DNA from 4 places in the Acidovorax sp. GW835-FHT14G06 genome. Region 4 is predicted to be linked to each of the others. Evidence: predicted binding sites of a transcription regulator. Region 4 holds the regulator's gene; each other region holds the start of a gene.
What was found. Region 4 encodes FNR, which switches genes on or off when oxygen is low (the NO sensors DNR and NnrR bind a similar motif). Its sites were predicted from a motif close to TTGATNNNNATCAA; they were not measured.
Positions count from the first base shown of each region.

Region 1: AC1Q64_RS14665 (3-hydroxybenzoate 6-monooxygenase) is a predicted target of FNR. The motif match lies at 1,846-1,859, and genes of this name have one in related genera.
Region 2: AC1Q64_RS11640 (hemerythrin domain-containing protein) is a predicted target of FNR. The motif match lies at 2,455-2,468, and genes of this name have one in related genera.
Region 3: AC1Q64_RS12385 (universal stress protein) is a predicted target of FNR. The motif match lies at 2,344-2,357, and genes of this name have one in related genera.

Region 1 covers NZ_JBXAGA010000007.1:280,213-284,249, forward strand. Annotated here, with positions in the region: gene AC1Q64_RS14650 (hypothetical protein) at 1-201, shown strand, start outside; gene AC1Q64_RS14655 (LysR family transcriptional regulator) at 367-1,269, opposite strand; gene AC1Q64_RS14660 (MarR family winged helix-turn-helix transcriptional regulator) at 1,274-1,756, opposite strand; gene AC1Q64_RS14665 (3-hydroxybenzoate 6-monooxygenase) at 1,886-3,088, shown strand; gene AC1Q64_RS14670 (cupin domain-containing protein) at 3,160-4,037, shown strand, end outside.
Region 2 covers NZ_JBXAGA010000006.1:19,050-23,086, forward strand. Annotated here, with positions in the region: gene creD (cell envelope integrity protein CreD) at 1-145, shown strand, start outside; gene AC1Q64_RS11630 (hypothetical protein) at 142-501, shown strand; gene AC1Q64_RS11635 (GGDEF domain-containing protein) at 607-1,653, opposite strand; gene AC1Q64_RS11640 (hemerythrin domain-containing protein) at 1,854-2,390, opposite strand; gene AC1Q64_RS11645 (hypothetical protein) at 2,611-3,192, opposite strand; gene AC1Q64_RS11650 (CsbD family protein) at 3,314-3,532, opposite strand; gene AC1Q64_RS11655 (DUF1800 domain-containing protein) at 3,906-4,037, shown strand, end outside.
Region 3 covers NZ_JBXAGA010000006.1:177,017-181,053, forward strand. Annotated here, with positions in the region: gene AC1Q64_RS12370 (hypothetical protein) at 1-324, opposite strand, end outside; gene AC1Q64_RS12375 (LysR family transcriptional regulator) at 462-1,439, shown strand; gene AC1Q64_RS12380 (metallophosphoesterase) at 1,452-2,297, shown strand; gene AC1Q64_RS12385 (universal stress protein) at 2,411-2,833, shown strand; gene AC1Q64_RS12390 (fasciclin domain-containing protein) at 3,025-3,480, shown strand; gene AC1Q64_RS12395 (fasciclin domain-containing protein) at 3,536-4,037, shown strand, end outside.
Region 4 covers NZ_JBXAGA010000002.1:313,276-317,312, forward strand. Annotated here, with positions in the region: gene ccoG (cytochrome c oxidase accessory protein CcoG) at 1-1,092, shown strand, start outside; gene AC1Q64_RS04005 (FixH family protein) at 1,157-1,435, shown strand; gene AC1Q64_RS04010 (hypothetical protein) at 1,493-1,786, shown strand; gene fnr (fumarate/nitrate reduction transcriptional regulator Fnr) at 1,897-2,619, opposite strand; gene hemN (oxygen-independent coproporphyrinogen III oxidase) at 2,809-4,037, shown strand, end outside.

The DNA of each region.
Region 1 (4,037 bases), on a different contig from region 4:
ATCTTTTCCAGGCCTTTGCAAGGCGGGGCCATCGATGTCACATGGATGCAGCAACTCGCCAGTCTCCACATCGGAACCAACGGCTCGTCCCCCAGCGTGACCACCGCTGCAGCACCCAGCGGCTGGCAGCGAGAACCCAGTCCTCTTTATGACATGGTGCCATTGCAGTGGCGAACGCCTGGACAAGTATTGCGTCGTTAGGCCGGCCCGAAACTGGGGGCAGACACGCAGTACCAGCCCAGAAATCCGAGCACTCTCGAAGCGCGCCCGACAGGCATGGACTCCAGCCGAGCAGCGGCCTCAAAGACGGTAAATTGAGTTCAACGGACTTGTAGCGCTAGTCAAAACTGCCTCATTAGCTATCAATTAGATAGCAACAGACGCAGACAACAACAACCCCTGCTGCGCCGCCACCGCCTCGCGCAAAAACGCCCAGGTGGCCTGCATGCGGGCCACGTGCTTGTTGTCGCCCGGCATGGACATCCAGAAGGTGCGCTGAAACCGTGCCACGCCCGGCAGCACGGGCACCAGTGAGGGGTCTTGGGCTGCGACAAAGGCAGGCAGTACGGCCAGCCCCGCCCCCACGCGGGCGGCCTCGTATTGCGCCAGGATGCTGGTGCTGCGCAGCGCGAAATGCGCGGGGCGGTGCAGTTCGTCCAGGATCTGCAGCTCCTTGCTGAACAGCAGGTCGTCCACATAACTGATGAACGTGTGGCCCCGCAGGTCGTCTGGCGTGTGGATGGCCGCATGGCGCTGCAGGTAGCTGCGTGCTCCATACAGTTGCAGCACGTAGTCGGTGAGCTTCACGACCACCACCGCGCCGCGCGCCGGGCGCTCCAGCGAGATGACGATGTCCGCCTCGCGGCGCGACAGGTGCACCAGGCGCGGCAAGGCCAGCAGGTCCACCACCAGACCGGGGTGGTCCAGCGCAAACCGCGCCAGCTGCGGCGCCAGGATGAGGTTTCCAAAACCTTCGGTGGTGCCAATGCGTACCAGGCCGTGCAAGCCTTGGCGCACGCCGGGGGCGGCGTTTTCCACCGCCAGAAAGGCGGCCTCCATGGCTTCGACCTGGGGCAGCAGTGCGCGCCCGGCCTCGGTCAGCCGGTGGCCGCCCGCTTCGCGCGCAAACAGGGCGGAGCCCACCTGTTTTTCCAGCGCCTGCAGGCGGCGCGCCACCGTGGTGTGGTCCACCGCAAGGCGGCGCGCGGCCCCCACCAGCGTGCCGGCGCGGGCCAGCTCCAGAAAGTAGCGCAGGTTGTCCCAGTCCATGGGGTCACCGCGCACGCCGTGGGGCGCGCTCATCCAACGGCTCGCTGGGCGCGCGGCTGAGCGCGTTGTTTCCGCGGACCAGCGTGCGCAACATGTCCATGAACACCGCGCGCTGCTCAGGCGCCAGGGGTTCGAGCATGCGCTCCTGCGCGCGCAGCATGCCGGGCTCCACCTCCTCCAGCAGACGCTGCCCGTCTGCCGTGATGGTCAGCAGACGTACACGCCGGTCCTCGGGGTGGGCGTTGCGCTGCATCAGGCCCCGCGACTCCAGGCGGTCGATCACGCTACCAATGGTGGAGGTGTCAAAGCCGATGGTGCGTGCCAGCGTTCGCTGGTCAATGCCTGGCTCGCGTCCGACGGCATGTAGCGCGGCGTATTGCACCGGTGTGATGCCGCTGGCCTGTGTCTCCTCCAGAAACACAGCCACGGCGATCTGCTGCAGGCGGCGGATATGGAAACCAGGGAGGTTGTCGATCTCTACGGACATGGGGACTTAAGGGTTTTTACCGATCTTGATCGGGATCATTTTAGGCCCTACACTAATCATCAGTGTACTTTTTATGTGTACACGGCTTATTGATTCAAATCAGTGGCACAAACGATGGAGACAGCAGCAATGACAGTTTTGAACACTCCCACGGCCCCCGTCCTGGTCGCCGGTGGCGGCATCGGTGGCGTGGCGGCTGCATTGGCGCTGGCGCGCCAGGGGTACGCGGTCAAGGTGCTGGAGCAAGCCCCCCAGCTCGGCGAGATCGGCGCGGGCATCCAGCTGGGCCCCAACGCCTTTGCCGCGTTTGACGCCCTGGGCATTGGCGAGCTGGCGCGGGCCCGCGCGGTCTACACCGACGAAATGGTGATGCACGACGCGCTGGACGAGCGCCTTGTCGGCCGCATTCCCACCGGCGAGGCCTTTCGCCAACGTTTTGGCAACCCGTACGCCGTGATCCACCGCGCGGACATCCACACATCGCTGCTGGAGGGGGCCAAAGCGCACGGCAACATTGAGACACTGACCGGCACACGCATCGAGCGCGTGGAGCAAACAGGCGACACCGTCACGGTGTACGACCAGCACGGTGTGGCACACCAGGGCCAGGCCCTGATTGGTGCGGACGGTGTGAAGTCCGTCGTGCGCCAGCAATACGTGGGCGACGCAGCCCGCGTGTCGGGCCATGTGGTGTACCGCGCCGTGGTCGAAAAAAATGACTTCCCTGAAGACCTGCGCTGGAACGCTGCCAGCATCTGGGTCGGCCCCAACTACCACCTGGTGCACTACCCCCTGCGCGGCGGCGAGCAGTACAACGTGGTGGTGACCTTCCACAGCCGCGAGCAGGAGGAATGGGGCGTGCGCGAAGGCAGCCGCGAAGAGGTGCAGAGCTACTACCGCGATTGCTGCCCGCGCGCCCACCAGCTGATCGACATGCCCAAAAGCTGGAAGCGCTGGGCCACGGCTGACCGCGAGCCCATTGGCCAGTGGACCTTTGGCCGCGCCACCTTGCTGGGCGATGCCGCCCACCCCACGCTGCAATACCTGGCACAGGGCGCCTGCATGGCGCTGGAAGACGCCGTGACGCTGGGCGAAGCCCTCAAGCGTTGCAACCAGGACTTCCCCCAGGCGCTGGTGCTGTATGAGCGCTCGCGCATCGCCCGCACCGCACGCGTGGTGCTTTCGGCACGCGAAATGGGCCGCATCTTCCACGCCCAGGGCGTGGAGCGCCTGGTGCGCAACGACCTCTGGAAGGGCCGCAGCCCCGAGCGCTTTTACGACGCGATGGAATGGCTGTACGGCTGGAAGGTGGACAACTGCCTGGCCGACTGAGCAGGCCGGGCGCCCTGCCCACTCGCTCACACCCTCTCACTCCTCCCCTCCCATTCACCCAAGGACCTCCCATGAGCGCGATGGATACCGTACCGTCACCCGTTCGTCTGTCTGCCGTGGCTGCCCCAGGGCAACCCGAGCCCACGCCTGCGCTGGAGCAGCTGTACCGTGGCTTTGAGCAGGAGATGCTGGTGCCGCTGTGGACGCAGATCGGCGACCTGATGCCCCCCCATCCGCAGAGCAAGGCCAGTGCCCATCTGTGGCGCTGGGACCGCTTGGTGCCGCTGGCCGATGAGGCGGGCCGCATCGTACCCGTGGGGCGTGGTGGCGAGCGCCGGGCCATAGCACTGGCCAACCCGTCCCTGGGCGGCCGGCCGTTTGCCACACCCACGCTGTGGGCGGCCATCCAGTACCTGATGCCTGGCGAAGACGCCCCCGAGCACCGCCACACACAACACGCCTTCCGCTTCATCGTGGAGGGCGAAGGCGTGTGGACGGTGGTCAACGGCGACTCGGTGCGCATGTCGCGCGGCGACTTCCTGCCGCAGGGCGGGTGGAACTGGCACGCCCACCACAACGCCGCCGACAAGCCCATGGCCTGGATCGACGGGCTGGACATTCCGTTCGCGTACTACACCGAGTCCCAGTTCTTCGAGGTGGGGCGCGACGCCATCAGCGCGGCAGAGCGCATCACGCCAGTGCTCTCACGCTCCGAACGCCTGTGGGCGCATCCAGGCCTGCGCCCGGTGTCCCAGCTGCAGGACCAGCCCGTCACGCCGATGCTGGCCTACCGCTGGGTGGACACCGACAAAGCACTCAACGAACAACTGGCCCTGGAAGCCGAAGGCCACCCTGCCACGCTGAGCCCCGGCCACGCCGCCGTGCGCTACACCAACCCTACCAATGGCCGCGACGTGCTACCCACCATCCGCTGCGAAATGCACCGTGT
Region 2 (4,037 bases), on a different contig from region 4:
GATTGCGCTCTTCCTGGTGCTGGCGGCTGTGATGGTGCTGACACGCAAGGTGAACTGGTACGGCCTGTCGCAAGGCGGCACGCCCCCGCGCGCCACCATGCCGCCCGTGCAGCGCCCCGCAGCCCCCCCCGCGGAGGCTGCATGAACGCCACCGCGCAGACCACCCGCTGGGCCCAATACCTGGCGCAGGCCCAGGCACTGGCGCCGCCCGCCAGCACCGGCCCCGCAATGGGCCCTGCGCTGACCGCCGCCGAAGCGGCCCGGGTGCAGCGCCACCGCGACCAGTTGATGGCGGCCCTGCGGTCGCAGGACCGGCTGGCCTTGCACTGCGCCAAGCAGCAGGTGCTGGACGCAGCCTTTTGCCCCCACCGTGCCGAGGCGGACCACGACCATGGAGGGCCTGCGGGCGGCGCTGCAGATTCGCCCGCCCTGCGCAAGGCGCTGCGCGACCTGGCGTGGCGCACCGCAGCCTTGCTTTTGCCGCGCCGCCCGGAGTTCTGAAGGTGTCCCAGGGGGCCGCGCACAGGCCTCTGGGGCAAAATTTCTAATAGAAATGGCCGATAGCGCTAGTGCAATATGCACCAGCAGCTATCAAAAACAGAGCATCTACACCACCACGGTGCGGCTGCGCCCCTCGCGCTTGGCGGTGTAGAGCGCGGAGTCCAGCAGACGCAAGGTGATGTCCAGCGGCCGCAGCGGGTCGAACAGGGTGAGACCCATGCTGACCGACAGCACCAGCGCCGGCTCAATGCCGGGCAGCGGGTGGGCTGCCAGCGCCGCATGCACACGCTCTGCCACCACCTGCGCCTGGTCGATCCCGGTGGCGGGCAACAGGGCCAGAAACTCCTCGCCGCCCCAGCGCCCCAGCACATCGGCCGCACGGAAGACTTCGCGGCACAGCGTGGCAAACAGCTGCAGCGCCTGGTCGCCCACGTGGTGGCCGTACACGTCGTTCACGCGCTTGAAGTGGTCCAGGTCCATCATCAGCAGACAAGCGGGCTCATTGCCCCGCTGCAGCAGCGCCCATTCCTGGCGCAGGCGGTCGGTGAACGAGCGGCGGTTGGCCAAGCCGGTCAGCACATCGGTGTGGGCCAGCACGGCCATCTGGTGGCGCGCCGCCTCCAGTTCCACCAGCATCTGGCCCTGGCGGTCGTTGGCACGCTTGAGCTCCAGCAGCCGGATCACCTGACGCGCCAGGGCGGAGAGCAGGTCCTGCACCTTGGCAGACAGCTCGCGCGGCCGGTGGTCCAGCACGCACAGCGTGCCCAGCACATAGCCATCGGGCGTGACCAGCGGTGCCCCTGCATAAAAGCGCAGCGGGTTCTTTTGCGTGACGATGGCGTAGTGCGCAAAACGAGGGTCTTGCGCCAAATCGGGCACGATGAAAACGCCCGACTGCCGGATGGCGTAACGGCACACGGACTCGCTCAGCGGGGTCTCGCGCAGCGCAAACCCACGGGCGGCCTTGAACCACTGCCGCCGGTTGTCCAGCAGACTGATCAGGGCCACGGGCGCTTCGCAGATGTAGCCCGCCAGGTCGGCCAGCTCGTCGTAGGCGGGCTCCATGGGCGTGTCGAGAATTCCGTAGCGCTGCAGTGCTTGCAGGCGGTCGGTGTCGTCGCAGGGGTCGTCAGAAGGGGTGGTGTCGGCCATGACGCGAAGCGGCCGCGCCGCCCCCATTTGCCTTGAGATGGATCAGCATGCCACACAAGCCGGACGGCTGCACGGGTGGAAGCCCGATGGCCCCCGGGAGCACGCCAGGGCGGTGCTCTGGCCGTGCGTGCCTGCCTCTCGTTTGTTCGTTCAGCGTTCGCTGAGCCTGCCGCTGCGGGCAGGCCGGGAAGGTGCGCCGGTCAGGCAGCCACAGCGGGCGCGCTATCACGTTGGGCAGCGGGCTCGCTGGCACCCGGGGCATCGGCGTCCGAACACGTGGCCCCACCGCAACCGTGTATCAGCGCACCCGGCAACGCACCGGGAGCGTGCACCACGCCCGTTGCGGGGTCAAACCCCACGCGGCGCAGGTGCAGGGCCAGCGATGCATCCATGCTCTGCGCGTGCTGCGGAAACCACAGCGCCAGCTCGCTGGCCATGACGCGCAGCACCTTCAGGTCGCCCTGCTCGGCGCGTGCCGTGCCTTCACGCATCACCTGCAGCACCACCTTGTGCTGCATGCTGTGGCAGTTGCCCGATGCAAAGCGGGTGGAGGCCATCCAGTCGTCTTCCTGGCCAAAATGCTGCTCGGTGTGCTCCACCAGCGCGCGCCAGCGGGGCAACAGCTCCGCGTCGCTGGCCTGGTCCACAGCGGCCAGCAAGTCGACGAACTCCCGGTGGGTGTCATCCATCAGGGGCAGGTCGAGGTTCAACGCATCAGACCATTCGAGGTGGGCCATGGGACTCCTTGGGCGGGCAGATCAAACGAAGGTGCGAGCTTAGAAGCCCCGGCCTGGCTGGGCGTTGATACAGGTCATGACATGGCGCCATGCGATGGCCGGGCGCGCCGGGCCGCGCGCATCGCTTCTCCAGAAACAGCAAGACCCTGCACCGCGCAGCGGGCAGGGTCTGGTCATGCTCAGCCTGGGATCAGGTCAGGCGCCCAGCGCCCACACCCGATCAGCTTTGGCCGTACATGCGCTTGGCGTCGTCCACGCACTTGGACTTGAGGTCGCCAGTCATGGTTTCGCAACGCTCTTTGGCAGCCTTGTAGTTGGCCTCGTTCTTCTCGGCCGCAGCGTCCTTGCGTGCCTCGGCCACGTTGGCGGACTTCTCGGCAGCGCTATCGGCAGGCTTGGCCTGGGCGGCTGCCACCTTGGCGTTTTCCTTGGCCTTCACATGCTCAGCCTTGGCGTCCTTCACACACACGTCCTTGGCGTTGCCGGTCAGGTCGTCGCACTTTTCCTTGGCGACGGCGTAGGCAGCGTCGGCACGGGCTTCGGCGACCTTCTGGCTGGCCTTGGCACTGGGCTTGTACTGCGCTTCGAGTTCGGCCTTGGCCACGTCCTCGGTGCCCTTGGCTTCCTTCACACAGATGTCCTTGGCGTTGGCCTTGAGGGCGTCGCATTTTTGCTTATTCATCTTGTAGTCCGCCGAAATGCTGTCCTTGGAGGCCTTGTGCTCTGCAGGGGTCATGGCAAAAGCGGTGGTGGCCATCAGACCTGCGGCGCAGGCGGCGATCAGGGTGCGTTGGAATGTCATGGGTTTCTCCTCGGGTTCGATTGAGTGCAATCGGATGAAATCTTGGGGGACGGTGTGCCAGGGCAACCCTGGCGGGGGCGCAGGGTGCGAAGCGCGGAGTGCGCGCGCCGCAGCGGCGCTATCAGTCGTTGAAGCGGAAGTCAGGATGGCGGTCCTGCCACTCCTTGAGCTGCTTTTCGGCCACGTCACGGGCAATGCCCTGGCGCTCCTGTAGCTTGCCCAGGAACTGTTCGCGCTTGCCGTCAATGACATCGAAGTCGTCGTTCGTGAGCTTGCCCCACTGCTCGATCATCTTGCCCTTGAACTGCTTCCAGTTGCCCTTGATGGTGTCTTCATTCATGGTGTAACTCCTCATAAGAACTTCGCTTCAGCCATCCACTCGGAGTGCGTGGAACATTTGCGTGATGCGATGGAGCCCACTGTAGAAATGAATCTGCCCAGCCCCCGTAGTCCAGGCAAGGCAGCCCGCGTCAGCACAGGACTACGGACGTGACGGACATCGCCGATGCAACGGCACCCGCCCTCTGGCGGATGCCCGACAAGAGCTCACCGGGGGTACAAAGTGTTGCAATCGCCCATCAGTCAGCGCATCGCCTGCGGGCCCCTTACCATGGCATGTTTCGCTTGGTAACACTTGTGTTTCCAGAAGGGCACAGCCTGTGATTTAGTCGTGGCTGTGCCTGCGCGACTGCGCACTTTTCACCACGACCAACATGACACATCCATACGAGGCGACTCTGACAACTGCGGTTGCAGAGGCACCAGAGGGCCTGCCCCTCCCCCCCGAACAAACCCACACCGCCAGCAGGGACCACGCGCCCTTGTTGACCGCGCTGTTTGCATCC
Region 3 (4,037 bases), on a different contig from region 4:
GCGGCGGCTTTCAGCCCATGCCAGCGCAGTACCGCGCAGCGCAACACCGGCGCGGCGGGCGGGGCTGGTCAACAGGGCCAGGGCCGCAAAGGCCACGAGCCACAGCACCATCCAGGCAGCCAGCAGGTGGCCTTCGGTCCAGGTGTCGATGACCTGGTTGGCCACCACCAGCAGCGCGGAGACCACGGCGGCCAGCAGCAAGGAGGCTGCGCCACGCGCGCCGTCAAAGTGGGCGGCAGCGCTCTTCAGGGCGGCGGCTGCGTTTTCGGCGCGGACAACGCCGGGGTGTTCGGTGGGGTACTCAACGTGTGCAAAGGCGGTCATTTCGGTTTCCCTTTTCTAACGCTTGTGGCGAGATTGCCGGGCGATGTGGTGATATTAGGGTTTACCCTTTGCATGTTCAAGTTTATATTTTGAATCATTGATATTCATGCCAGTGATGAATATGCTCTTGGGTCACCATGACTCCCTTGAACTTCCGCTCCCTGGACCTGAACCTGCTGCGCGTCTTTGACGAGGTGATGGCCGAGCGCAGCCTTACCCGGGCGGCACACAAGCTGTCCATCACCCAGCCGGCCGTCAGCAACGCCATGCGGCGACTGCGCGACGTAGTGGGCGACGAACTGGTGGTGCGCAGTGGCCAGGGCGTGGAGCCGACGCCGCGTGCACTGGCACTGTGGCCGCCCGTGCGCGAGGCCCTGGCCCATTTGCAGGAGTCCCTGGCGCCAGGGCACTTTGATCCGGCAACGGCCGAGTCCACCTTTGTACTGGCCATGGCCGATGCCACGGCGGCGACGCTGGTGCCCGCCCTGGTGGAGATCATCGAACGAGAAGCCCCCGGCATCTCCATCCGCGTGCTGCCTCTCACTACGCGCGACCCCCGGCGCCTGCTGGAAGAAGAGGCGGCCGACATGGCCGTGGGCTACTTTCCCGCTGCGCTGGCCGACCTCACGGCGCGGGCGCAATCGGGCGGCGTGGTGGCCTTTGAAAGCCGCCGGCTGTACGACGGCGAGTACGTGTGCGTGATGCGCCAGGGCCACCCTTTGGCCGACGCCCCCCTGACGCTGGACACCTACTGCGCAGCGCGGCACATGCTGGTGAGTTTTTCGGGGCGCCCTTTCGGCTTCATCGACGAAGCCCTGGCGTCGCTGGGCCGCGAACGCAAGGTGGTGATCACGGTCAACCAATTCTTCACGGCCGGGCGGGTGGTGTCGGGCTCGGACCTGCTGACCGTGCTGCCGCGCCACTTTGTCCCGGTGACCGGCATTGCCGACGCCCTGGTGCAAAGGGCACTGCCGCTGGACGTACCCGCTGTGCACGTGGACGCCCTGTGGCGCCGGCGTGGCCCGCAGCAGGCCGCGATGACCTGGCTGCTGCAAGCTCTGGCGCGCTCGGCGCGACGCACCTTCCCGGGGCAGGATCTGCACGGTACGCCGTAGACTGCACGACTGATGAACATCCAGCTTTTGTCCGACCTCCATCTGGAGGCGCACCCGCACTTTGTGCCTGAACCCGCCCCTGGCGCCGACGTGCTGGTGCTGGCGGGGGACGTTGGCTCCTACCAGCAAGGCTCGCAACTGGGCGACGACGACTTCGGCCTGGCCCGGTTTTCGCCCCTGCCCCAACATGCTGCCTGGCCGACACCCGTGCTGTTTGTGCCGGGCAACCACGAGTACGACGCCCAGGACTTCGATGCCGCTCATGTGCGGCTGCGCCAGACCTGCGACCGCCTGGGCATTGCGTGGCTGGAGCGTGAAACCCTGGTGCTGCAGGGCACGCGTTTTGTGGGCACCACGCTCTGGAGCGACTTTGATGCACTGGCCGACCATGAGGGCGCCACCGACCTCACGCGCAGGCTCAAGCTGCGCGACAAGGCTTTTCGCGCGGCCAATTTTTACCTGCGCAAGACAGGCGGCACGCGCGATGCAGAGCCATTTCTGGCCGAACCCATGCGCGAGCAGGCGCTGGCCTGCCAGCAATGGCTGCGCGATGTGTTGCAGCAGCCTTTTGACGGCACCACCGTGGTCGTGACCCACTTTGCACCCAGCCTGCGCAGCGCTGATCCCCGCTATGGCTTGGTGCCAGGCACAGCGGGGTTTTGCAATGCGCTGGATGACCTGCTGATGTACACCCCGCTGTGGCTGCATGGCCACCTGCATGCGCCCAGCGACTACACCGCCCAGGGCAAGCGCAGCGACGGATCCGCCTGGCAGTGCCGGGTGGTGGCCAACCCGCTGGGTTATGCGCGCAAGGGAGAGCAGGTGGCTTTTCAGCCGCGCTGCGTGGTCACCGTATGATGGCTATGCAGTTCGTACGAATTCGCCACGCGCCGGACAAAACAACATGACCCAGGTCAAGACAACAGGCGCCAGCGCAGAGTAGTCTGCCTCATCCCTTTTCGGAGAACACCATGAACATCCTGCTTGCTGTCGATGGCAGCGCTTACACCAAGAAGATGCTGGCCTATCTGGCCACCCACGAAGAGCTGCTGGGCGGCACCCACACCTACACCGTGCTGACGGTGCAGGCCCCTCTGCCCCCGCGCGCGCGCGCTGCGCTGGGCAAGGAAGTGGTGGACAACTACCACGCCGAAGAAGCCGAAAAAATCCTCGCCCCCGTGTGCAAATTCCTGGGTCGCCACGGCGTGGATGCCAAGCGCAGCGTCAAGGTGGGCGCGGTGGGCGAGACCATTGCCAAGGTGGCAGACACCGGCAAGTTCGACCTGCTGGTCATGGGCTCGCACGGTCACGGCGCCATCGCTACGCTGGTGATGGGCTCGGTGACCACCCAGGTGCTCGCCCACAGCAAGGTGCCGCTGCTGATCGTTCGCTGAACGCACGGGTCCACGGCGCACAACTGCGCAACACCCACCAAAAAGCCCTGCCTTGCAGGGCTTTTTTTCATTTCGTTACGACCAATCAGTTATTGAATAACCAAACGGTTTACTTTCGTACCAAATGGTTATACATTCGCGCCACGCCCATCTTGGCGTGTCAATTCCATCGAAACCGAGAGGAACGACCCATGAAGAAGACCCTGATTGCACTCGCTCTGACCGCTGGCGCCACCTTCAGCGCCATGGCGCAAGACATCGTTGACACCGCCGTGAAGGCGGGCAACTTCAAGACCCTGGTGGCCGCCGTGCAGGCTGCCGGTCTGGTGGACACCCTCAAGGGCCCCGGCCCGTTCACGGTGTTTGCGCCCACTGACGAAGCCTTCGCCAAGATCCCCAAGGCCACGCTGGATGGCCTGCTGGCCGACAAGGTAGCACTCACCAAGGTGCTGACATACCACGTGGTGCCCGGCAAGGTCATGGCCAAGGACGTGAAGGCCGGCAAGGTCAAGACCGTGCAGGGCCAAGAGATCACCGTGTCCACCAGCATGGGCGTGATGGTGGACCAGTCCAAGGTGATAGCAACCGATGTGGCCGCCAGCAACGGCGTGATCCATGCGATCGACACCGTGCTGATGCCCAAGTAAGCGCACCGCACCACAGCTCTTTTCATCCACCATCCATTCACGAGGAGAAGCCGCCATGAACACCATATTCAATCGCCGTACCGTCCTGATGGCAGCCGCCCTGGGCGCCAGCACCACCCTGCTGCAAGCCTGCGGGGGCAGCGACGACGAGCCCCAGCGCAACATCGTTGAGCTCGCACAAAACACCCCGGAGCTGAGCATCCTGGTCGAGGCTGTGGTCGCCGCTGGCCTCGCGCCTACGCTGAGCACGGGTACGCTCACCGTGTTCGCGCCCACCAACGCAGCGTTTGCTGCATTGCTGACCGAACTGGGCGTGACCAAGGAAGCGCTGCTGGCCAACAAGCCCCTGCTGACCGCTGTGCTGACCTACCACGTACTGGGCAGCAAGGTGATGCGGGCCGACGTGCCGCTGGGCAAGGCGATCACCCCGGTGTCGGGTGGCTTCTTCAAGATCGAATCGAACAACGGCCTCAAAATCACCGATGGCCGAAACCGCGTGAGCACCATCACCAGCACCGACATCCAGGCCAGCAATGGCGTGGTGCATCTGGTGGACA
Region 4 (4,037 bases):
CGCCTGTGGTGTGGCTTTGCCTGCCCGCAGACGGTGTACACCGAAATGTTCATGTGGATCGAGCACAAGATCGAAGGCGATCGCAGTGCCCGCCTCCGTCTGGACAACGGTCCCTGGACGTTCGAGAAGATCCGTAAAAAGTTTCTCAAGCAGGTGGTATGGATTGCCGTGGCCCTGTGGACCGGCTTCACCTTCGTAGGGTACTTCGTGCCCATCCGTGAATTAGGCAGCGAGCTGCTGGCGTTTGAGGGTGGCTGGCAGATTTTCTGGGTGCTTTTCTACGGTTTTGCCACCTACGGCAACGCAGGCTTCATGCGCGAGCAGGTCTGCAAATACATGTGCCCCTATGCGCGCTTTCAGAGCGCGATGTTTGACAAAGACACGCTGATCGTCACCTACGACCCTGAGCGTGGCGAGCAGCGCGGCCCGCGCAAGAAGAACATTGACTACAAGGCCCAGGGGCTGGGCGACTGCATTGACTGTTCGCTGTGTGTGCAGGTCTGTCCTGTGGGCATCGATATCCGCAAGGGTTTGCAATATGAATGCATTGGTTGCGGGTTGTGTGTGGACGCCTGCAATACGGTGATGGACAAGATGCAGTACCCGCGTGGTCTGATCCGCTATTCCACCCAGAACGGCGTGGCCAAGCGCTGGACGCAGTCCCAGATGCTGCGTCGCGTGTTGCGTCCCCGTGTGCTGATCTACACCGCCGTGCTGGTAGCACTGTGCGTTGCCATGCTGGCCAGCCTGGTGGTGCGCACGCCGCTGAAGGTGGATGTCGTGCGTGACCGGGCCGCGCTCTCGCGCATTGTGGCGGGGGGCAAACTGGAGAATATTTATCGGCTGCAGATCATGAATGCCACGGAGGGCGAACAGCGCTACCGCATCAGTGCGCGTGGACTGGAGGGGCTGGAGGTGGCCTCCGAGGCCGAAGTGGACATTGGCGCAGCAGAGTCGCGCTGGGTGGCCGTGCGTTTGCAGATTCCGTACGGTTCCGCCACGTCGGGCTCGCATGCGGTTCAGTTTGACGTGCAGGCCGTAGGGGCAGCTGCCCATGTGACGGAAAAATCCGTGTTTCTTGTGCCGCGTTGAGCGGCATCCCGGTGGGGCCTTTCAGGGCCGCACTTTGACCGATATTGTTGAGGAGTAGAGCACCATGTCTTCAAACCCTGCCATCGCGACACCGGCAGTTCCCGTGCCCTGGTGGAAGTTCGGCCATGTGTGGCTGGTGATTGCCGGGCCTGCCATCGTGATCGTGGCTGGCTTTGTGACGCTGTGGCTGGCGATTTCTCGGCCTGACCCGGTGGTGGCCGAGGATTACTACCGACAGGGCATTGAGATCAACAAGACCTTGGTGGCGCCGGAGAAAAGCCTGGCACCGGCACTCAAGGCCCGCAACCATGCGGCCACCCCCGTGCAAGACCAACCACGCTGACAACCCGCCGGTCGCTGCCCCCAGCGACCCCAGGCAGCACCAGGAGACAGAACCGATATGTGGACGCAACGCCTGATGTGGATTGCATGGCCCGCCTTCTTGATGGCGGGCGTGCTGGAGATGCTGGTTTTTGCCATGGTGTACCCCCAGGACCTGCACTGGTTCGGCCAGCCCCTGGCGCTGTCACGGCAAGGGGTGTACACCCTCGCATTTTTTGTGTTTTGGGCCATCACCATGGCCACGAGCGCATTGACGACACTGCTGTCCATGTCTCCGTTCGAGGTCAACCGGTGCCCGGTGCCCGATGGGGAGCGCCCCGACGATTGCCGCAAGACATCGTCCTGCCCCTGAGCCCTTTTCGCCTGCTTGTCTGGGCATGCAATGCATGCCGTTTCGCAAGAGATGGTTGTACTTTGTGCGGAACCGACCCTCTGCGTGGAAGTGGCTCAGTGTCAGTGTCGTCAGTGGCAGGTCTGCTGGCTGTTCACAATGCGTCGCAGGGCATCGGTGTCGAGAATGCGCACATGGCGCTGTTTGACTTCCACGATCCCTTCTTCCACAAACTTGGAGAAGGTCCGGCTGACCGTTTCGAGTTTGAGGCCGAGGTAGCTGCCGATTTCTTCGCGCGTCATGCGCAACACCAGTTCCGACTGCGAGAAGCCCCGTGCATGCAGGCGCTGCACCAGGTTCAGCAAAAAGGCGGCCAGGCGTTCCTCGGCACGCATGCTGCCCAGCAGCAACATCACGCCGTGCTCGCGCACGATCTCGCGACTCATGATTTTGTGCACGTGGTGCTGCAGGGCTGTGACTTCGCGTGACAGCTCTTCAATGCGGTCGAAGGGCATGACACACACTTCGGCGTCTTCAAGTGCCACCGCATCACAGGTATGGTGGTCATTGACGATGCCGTCGAGCCCGATGATCTCGCCCGCCATCTGAAAGCCCGTGACCTGGTCGCGACCGTCTTCCGTGGCCACGCAGGTCTTGAAGAACCCGGTGCGGATGGCATACAGGGACGTGAAGGACTCGCCATTGCGAAACAGCGTGCCTCCGCGTTTGACTTTGCGACGGACGGCAACCACCTCGTCAATGCGCTGGAGCTGCTCTTCGTTCAAGCCCACGGGCATGCACAGCTCGCGGAGGTTGCAGTTGGAGCAGGCGACTTTGATGGTGAGCGGGTTCATAGGCACATGGACTTGGGTTGTTGGTCGAGCATATCGTGCTTGCCGTACACGAACCTGAATACAGGGCGCGGGCGAGCGGCTGACCTTCATCAAATTGTCGCCGTATCGCTTGTTGGTTCACTTGATGCAGGTCAAGGACATGTCCCGGAGCCTACGGCACAGTCAAGGTGTACGCAAGGAAATTTCCCCATGACTGCTGTTTCGCCAGATCTTCTGCGCCGCTTTGACGTGCCAGGGCCCCGTTATACGTCCTATCCAACGGCTGACCGATTTGTGGAGGCCTTCGGTCAGGAAGATTATGTGCTGGCGCTGCAACAGCGCCGTTCGGGCACGCTGGCCAAGGCCATGCCGCTGTCCCTGTACGTGCACATCCCGTTTTGCGAATCCCTGTGCTACTACTGCGCCTGCAACAAGATCATCACCAAACACCATGACCGCGCCGAGGTCTACTTGCGCTACCTGAGCCGCGAGATCGACCTGCACACCGCGCACTGTGGCGTAGGACAGGTGGTGAGTCAATTGCACCTGGGCGGTGGCACGCCCACCTTCCTCTCAGATGCGGGCTTGCGGGAGCTGATGGCCATGCTCAAGCGCAGCTTCACGCTGGCGCCCGGGGGCGAATACTCGATCGAAGTGGATCCGCGCACGGTCAACTCCGAGCGTCTGGCGCTCCTGGCTGAATTGGGTTTTAACCGCCTGAGTTTTGGCGTGCAGGACTTTGATGCCGAAGTGCAAAAGGCTGTGCACCGCATTCAGCCTGCAGAGCAGGTTTTTGCGCTGGTGGAGTCCGCCCGCTCGCTGGGCTTTGATTCGGTGAACGTGGACCTGATCTACGGCCTGCCGCGCCAGACGCCAGAGTCTTTTGACCGCACGCTGGCGCAGGTGGCGCAGCTGCGGCCTGACCGCATTGCGTTGTATGCCTATGCACACTTGCCGGAGCGTTTCAAACCACAGCGTCGCATCATCTCCGCCGAATTGCCCACAGGCGCGAGCAAGCTGTCCATGCTCTCGCGCTCACTCGATGCGTTCATGGACGCTGGGTATGTCTATGTGGGCATGGACCACTTTGCTCTGCCTACCGACGCACTGGCTGTGGCCAAGCGCCAGGGACGCTTGCACCGCAACTTCCAGGGCTACAGCACGCAGCCAGACTGCGACCTGATTGGACTGGGCGTATCGGCCATCGGCCGGGTAGGGGCGACTTACAGCCAGAACTCCAAGACGCTGGACGAGTACTACGACTTCCTGGACCAAGGGCGGCTGCCTGTGGTCCGCGGGCTGGCCCTGACCCGCGACGACCTGGTGCGCCGCGCGGCCATCATGGCCCTGATGTGCCAGGGCGAGCTGCTGTTCGAGCCGATGGAGCAGGCGTGGTTGATCGATTTCCGTCAGTACTTCGCAGCAGAGTTGGCGCAGCT